Linked DNA regions of Antarctobacter heliothermus. The protein of the gene in region 2 interacts with the protein of the main gene of each other region in a pairwise test. Links are inferred from orthologs where the notes say so. Each region holds a gene or a part of one and is shown on either strand. Other genes may lie near its edges.

Region 1 (3,236 bases), 3.5 Mb from region 2 along the record:
ACCGGGTGATTTGCCTGAACGGTCATGTTTGCTGCGAAGGCCACCCCGAGGTGGTCGCGCAGGCCGAGGAATACCGCGCGCTGTTCGGGTCTGGCACCAAGGGCGCACTGGCACTGTACCGCCACGAACACAGCCACCATCACGATCACGATCACGCCCATGATCATACTCACGATCATGCCGCCGGAGAGAACTGCGATGCTGGATGATTTTCTGGTGCGCGCCGCACTGGCGGCGGTGGGGGTGGCGTTGGCGGCGGCCCCTTTGGGCGTCTTCGTTGTCTGGCGGCGGATGGCCTATTTCGGCGACGCGACCTCACACGCAGCGATCCTTGGGGTTGCCTTGGCGCTGGCCTTGTCGGTGCCGATCTTTGCCGGAACGCTGATTGTGTCCCTGCTGGTCGCTTTTGGCGTCGCGCAGTTGTCGGGGCGAGGCTATGGCGCGGATATGGTTCTGGGGGTTGTGGCCCATGCGGCACTTGCGATGGGCCTTGTCGCGGCCAGCCTGCTGCCCGGTCCGCGCCTGAACCTGGAGGCCTATCTGTTCGGCGATATTCTTGCGGTCAGCCGCAGCGATCTGGCGGTGATCTGGGGCGGCGGGGCGCTGGTTGCGGCATTGATCGGCTGGCGGTGGCAGGCGCTGTTGACCGCGACCGTGTCGCCCGATCTGGCTGCCGCCTCTGGCCTGAATCCAGAGCGTGAGCGTGTGGTGCTGATGCTGGCGCTGGCGCTGGTGGTAGCCGTGGCGCTGAAGGTGGTCGGTGCGCTGTTGATCGGCGCATTGCTGATCATCCCGGCGGCAGCAGCGCGGCCCCTGTCGACAACACCCGAAGGCATGCTGGCGGGCACGGCGGCGGTAGGTGTTGTGTCGGCGCTGGGCGGGCTGTGGGCGGCGTGGACCTTTGACACCCCGGCGGGGCCAAGTGTTGTCTGCGCGGCGGCGGTGCTGTTTGCGGTGGCCGCGCTGGCGCGCGCTCTTCGGGGATGATCCCGCAAAACAAGGTATGTGATTCTGATTGAGGGGCCAGTCAATCGGCCCAACCAATCGGCCCGGTCTGAATCGGCAGATCGGGCCAAAGCCTGATCCACAGAAACGCGTATTGTCGAAGATATGAAATGGTGGGCGACCCTGGAATCGAACCAGGCGTGAGTCGCCTCGAGGGAGTTACAGTCCCCTGCCACACCTTGCGGCCTGTCGCCCACCGGACACCGGGCGTACCCGGTGTGAGGGGCTGACTACATGCGCCCAAAAACCGCGTCAACAGGAAATTCCCTTGGCAAAGCACGGCGCAGGGTGCAAACCCTGTGTCCTCAGAAAGCAGGGGCATCGGCGATGGCAAAGAAACCGAAATGGGTGGTCGAAAAGGAACAGGCGCGCAAGGCCTCGGCCAATGAGACCGTCTGGCTGTTCGGGCTGCACGCGGTCCGCGACGCGCTGATGAATCCGCGCCGGGACAGGCTGCGGCTGATCCTGACGCCCAATGCGGCGGAAAAGCTGACAGAGGCGGTTGCGGTCTCTGGCATGACCCCCGAAATTCAGGATCCGCGCCGGTTTGATGCGCCGCTGGACCCCAATTCGGTCCACCAAGGGGCCGCGCTGGAGGTTAAGCCGCTGGATTGGGGGCGGCTCGAAGACGTGGCCTTTGCCGGGCAGGGGGCCTTGCGGCTGGTCCTGCTGGACCGGGTGACGGACCCACACAATGTGGGCGCGATTCTGCGCTCGGCGGAGGTGTTCGGCGCGCAAGCGGTGATCGGTACGCGCCACCACGCGGCCCCCGAAACCGGTGCACTGGCCAAGACCGCCAGCGGGGCGTTGGAGCGCCAGCCCTACCTGCGAGAGCGCAATCTGGCTGAGACGATCCAGACGCTGCGCGACATGGGGTATCTTGTTCTGGGCCTTGACGGTGAGGCAGAGCAAACCATCGAAGCAGCGCTTGAGGGACGGCGCGACGCCCCTCTGGCGCTGGTTTTCGGGGCCGAGGGGCCGGGACTGCGACCCAAGACCAAGGAAACGGTGGACGCGTTGGTCCGGATCGATTTCGCCGGAGCTTTTGGGTCGCTGAATGTGTCGAACGCGGCGGCGGTTGCGCTTTACGCGGCGCGTGCCTAGATCGGCCCTATGGCCACGACCAAGATTGCGACTTGTTGTTATTGCGGCACGCGTGCCGCGCTCGTTCTGCGCGGCGACGTCCGGCATGAATTGTCCTGTGCATCCTGTGGGGCGCCACTGCACAACATGAAACACCTGAAGGCCGAGGCGGCCCGCCCCGGTCGCCCGGATTTTAAGGCGGACACCAAGGCCACGCGCAAGAAAGCCAGACCGGCCCAAACAGCGGACCGCAAGGTCGGGCAGAAGCCGCGCAAGAAAAAGAGCAAGGGTCTGGCGCACCGCTTTTTCGATGAGGCGTTCGATCTGCTGGACGATATTTTTGACTGAGATCCTGTTCGCCTGAAATCCGCCAAGGGCCGCTGAGTGGGCTGTCCTGGACGGCGAAGGGCAGAACATGGATGCGACCGCCTGTGTTTTTTTGCATGGTCGCCGTGCAGCGTAGGGTACGCTTGCCTCTGGTCTTTGGCGGAACGCTCAAGTATCCCGCACCTGACTGGCAAAAGAGAGGCCCCATGCCCGATTTTGAAACTCCGGGACCGGTTGAACAGGTCTGGTCCGATGCGATTTCTTCTGTCGAAGAGATCATTGAGGACGCGCGCAACGGGCGCATGTTCATTCTGGTCGATCACGAAGACCGTGAAAACGAAGGCGATCTGGTGATCCCCGCCCAATGGGCGACGCCGGATGCGGTCAACTTCATGGCGCTGTACGGGCGCGGGTTGATCTGCCTTGCGATGACCTCGGACCGAATCGAGGAACTGGGTCTGCCGCTGATGTCGACCAACAACTCGTCCCGGCACGAAACGGCCTTTACCACCTCGATCGAGGCGCGTGAGGGGGTGACGACGGGCATTTCCGCCGCTGACCGGGCGCGGACCATCGCGGTGGCCATCGATGCCTCCAAGGGGGCGGCGGATATTGCCACACCGGGCCATGTGTTCCCGCTGCGCGCCCGCAAGGGCGGCGTGCTGGTGCGTGCCGGCCATACAGAGGCGGCGGTCGATGTGGCGCGGTTGGCTGGGCTGAACGCGGCGGGTGTGATCTGCGAGATCATGAACGAGGACGGCACCATGGCGCGGTTGCCGGAAATGGTGGCCTTTGCACAGCGTCACGGGCTGAAGATCGGC
Region 2 (3,229 bases):
AGACAAGATCACCCTTGCGCGTCAGTTGCCCGTCCGGTTGCAGGGCAAAGTCGCCACCCGTCTTGCGTCCGACCGCACGGGCCAGCGGCACACAAAGCAACAGCGCGTCCATTCGAGTCGGGTCCCATGCATCGCGCAGCAGGTGCAACGGGTTGGGGCCATTCCAGATAGCGTCAGCGTTCAGAGTGTACACAGGGTGTGTTCCCAGCGTTGACAGGGCAAAGCGCAAACCGCCGCCTGTGTCCAGAATCTCTGGCTGTTCTGTCGACACATGCACGTCGCGGCCCGCCAGATGCGCTTCGATCTGGTCCGAGAGGTAGTGCGCGTTGACGACACGCGTCGGAATGCCGTCAGTCAGGGCCAGTGCGTGATCCAGTAACGGCTTGCCCGCCACCTTGATCAGCGGTTTCGGCGTGTTGGCGGTCAACGCACCCATGCGGGTGCCGAACCCGGCGGCAAAGAGCATCACGGCGTCGGGCATGTGGCTTTCAATCTTTCAAGATGCGCAGCGTCGGGCGCGGGCAGGGCGGAGTCGAGGATCAGTTTGACAGGTGCCAGAACCGGGTGGGCAAGATCGGTTTGCAGGTGGCCCCAGACGCGCGGGATCAGGTCGATGTAATGCGGTTTCCCCCGGCTGGAGGCAAGGCGGGCAAAGACCCCCAGAATACGCAGGTTGCGTTGGGCGCCCAGCACGGCAAGCGAAGCGTGAAAGGCGTCTGTGGGCAGGCCGGTGGCGGTCAGGTAATGCGCGATACAGGCCTTGGCCGTGTGTGCAGAGACATCGCGACGGGCATCCTCGATCAGAGAGACAAGGTCATAGGCCCGGTGTCCCTGCATCGCGTCCTGAAAATCCAGCAGTCCGGCGCGGGCGGCCCCCTGTCGGTCGGGCAGATACAGGATGTTCTCGGCGTGATAGTCCCGCAGCACCATGACGTCGCAGGGTTGGGCATGAGCCTGCAACAGCGGGACAAAGGCCGCGACCGCCTGCGGCAGCGCATTGGGCGCATGAGTGTAGTGCAAGAACGCAAGGTCCACCATTTGGGCCATCCGGTCCGGCGTGGCCAGCGGCAGATGCGGCGGCGGCGGGACGTTGTGCAGCGCGATGAGCGCGTCAGTGGCCAGCAGGTAGAGATCATGTTCGTCCTGCGGTGTTTGCGCCAGGCGCGCCAGCAGCCCGTCGCCGAGATCCTCAATCAAAAGCAGACCGTTTGCGCTATCCTTGGTAAGGATGCGGGGCGCGCTGAGGTCTAGTCCTGTCAGATGCTGTGCCAGACGGGCAAAAAGGCGGACATCGCCCTCGGGGTCCTGCATCAGGATCGCAGTTTTCCCTTTCAGATGCAGGCGCGTGTACCGCCGGGCCGAGGCGTCCCCGGCCAGCGGTTCTTGGCGGGCATCGCCCCAACCGCAGGCTGTCAGAAATCCGTTCATGCGATCTGCTCCGCACGCAATGCATCCCATCGCGGGGTTTGCCAGTCCAGCGTGGCAAGGCGGCTGTCATCCTCTGGCGCGGCGGCAAAGGTCAGATTCAGGGCGTCGCGGGGCGCAAGATCTTGCAGGCGGTCGGGCCATTCGACGAGGCAAATGGCGCTCTCGAACGCCTCTGTCAGCCCCAGTTCCACGCTCTCGTCCGGGCCGGTCAGGCGGTACAGATCCGCGTGCCAAAGTTCACCGGCGGTCGTGTCATAGGTCTGGACCAGCGTAAAGGTCGGGGATGGCACATCCTCGGGGACCACAAGCAGCGACTGGATCAAGCAGCGGGCAAAATGGGTCTTGCCGGCCCCGATCTGACCGGACAGCAGCAACACGTCACCAGATTGCAGCAGTGCGCCGATGCGCCGGGCAAAATGGCAGGTCGCCTCTGGCGAGGAAAGGGTCAGTGTGATGTGGCGGGACGTCATGGCGCGGAGGATACAAGCGCCGCACGGCGCTGCAAGCTGGTTCAGCCTACAGCGCGATGTTCTTTTTGCTCCAGTTGATGACGTCCGGAAACAGCTGCAACGGCGGAGAACCGGACAAGTGTCGCACCGGCGGCCACCGGCTGCACAACGCACAACGCATCGGTTCGCCGGTTTTCAGGACCAGATCCGCCCCAATACTTTGGCGGTCGCGCAGGGTCAGGACAAACTCACGGAGATCGGGCCAGATCGGGCTTGCATCGCAGGCCTGCTGCCAATCTTTTGTGGCATCGACAATGGTGATTTCGGCAAAGGCGCTGTCCGGGTCACAATCCCATTGCGCCCGGTAGGCGGCGTTCGAAAAAGTCAGCACGCCGAGGCGCGAAAACACGGCAACGGCATCTTCGAAGCAGTCCAGCACCGATTGGGTCAGTTCTAGCTCTGACCGGAAGCGGCGGGTCAGGGAAATCTCGGCGCTGATGTCCTCGATCAGGAAGGCAACAGCCCCATCGGGATGCGGGCGTCCGGTGATTTTGTAGGTCAGGCCCGAAGGCAGGTTCCACGTCTCGCAATAGCGATCTTCGCGGGCGGCAGAGACCACATCGTACAGCTTGTCGCGCCATGAGGCGTAATTCTTGGGTTCTGGCATCATGCGGTTTTCGCGCATGTGATCGAAAAAGCTGAGCAGGTTGGGCTTGGCCGACAGAAAATCAACCGGAAGGTGGGTCAGGTCGACCAACGCGGGATTGAACAGCACCAGCTGTCGGTCGCGGTCAAACACTGCAAGCCCGATGGGCAGATGGGCAAAAGTCTTGGTCAGGGTCTGTACAAAGTTCCGTTGCGCCATCTCGGCATTGACGAGGCTGTCAATACTGGTGGCGTAGTGCATCCAGCCATCCGAAACAGGCCGGGAAACCACTTCGTACCAGCGCTGTGGATGGCCGTCCGGTTTCACGCTGACGCGAGTCGTCCGCTCAACCCGCGTTGTCGGCAGTTTCAGGTCGATCGGGCTGGAATCCTCTGGTGTTTTTCCTGCGTCCCTGCACAATTCTTCGTACGCATCGTTGTTCCACAACAGGTTGCCGTTGGTGTCGGTGTGCCACAATGCGTCGGGCGCATTGCGCGACAGTTCAACCAGTCGATTGTGTTCGTCGGTCTGACAGCGGGAACGGAACAGGTTGGCGGCACCGTCAGGTGTGCAGCGCAACCGTAGATGCAGGCGGTTCGCCGAGGGTTCGGCAATGAGTTCAGCGTGCGGGACATTGGGCGAGGCCCAGATCATCTGGCTGATGGGCAAGTCCGCAGGAAGCGCCGGGAAACCGGGTGAAAGCGCC

What was found.
Region 1: the proteins of tsaE (region 2) and rlmB interact in binary tests that used the Escherichia coli proteins (3 or more experiments, as listed by UniProt). The link is inferred for Antarctobacter heliothermus from one-to-one orthologs.

Annotation. Positions count from the first base shown.
Region 1 is NZ_CP022540.1:4,521,732-4,524,967, reverse strand. The notes cover bases 303-3,220. They hold rlmB (23S rRNA (guanosine(2251)-2'-O)-methyltransferase RlmB), read left to right. Parts: upstream 303-1,332; coding sequence 1,333-2,109; downstream 2,110-3,220. Other genes in these bases: ribB (3,4-dihydroxy-2-butanone-4-phosphate synthase), read left to right, coding at 2,622-3,220; ANTHELSMS3_RS26115 (hypothetical protein), read left to right, coding at 2,236-2,436; ANTHELSMS3_RS21460 (metal ABC transporter permease), read left to right, coding at 303-987. Outside these bases: ANTHELSMS3_RS21465 (metal ABC transporter ATP-binding protein), read left to right, coding at 1-209; more of ANTHELSMS3_RS21460, read left to right, coding at 199-302; more of ribB, read left to right, coding at 3,221-3,236. UniProt on the Escherichia coli protein: Specifically methylates the ribose of guanosine 2251 in 23S rRNA.
Region 2 is NZ_CP022540.1:1,020,644-1,023,872, reverse strand. Bases 162-3,072 are described here. They hold tsaE (tRNA (adenosine(37)-N6)-threonylcarbamoyltransferase complex ATPase subunit type 1 TsaE), read right to left. Parts: upstream 1,899-3,072; coding sequence 1,425-1,898; downstream 162-1,424. Other genes in these bases: ANTHELSMS3_RS04860 (PAS-domain containing protein), read right to left, coding at 1,945-3,072; ANTHELSMS3_RS04870 (aminoglycoside phosphotransferase family protein), read right to left, coding at 466-1,428; ANTHELSMS3_RS04875 (nucleotidyltransferase family protein), read right to left, coding at 162-481. Outside these bases: more of ANTHELSMS3_RS04875, read right to left, coding at 1-161; more of ANTHELSMS3_RS04860, read right to left, coding at 3,073-3,229. UniProt on the Escherichia coli protein: Required for the formation of a threonylcarbamoyl group on adenosine at position 37 (t(6)A37) in tRNAs that read codons beginning with adenine.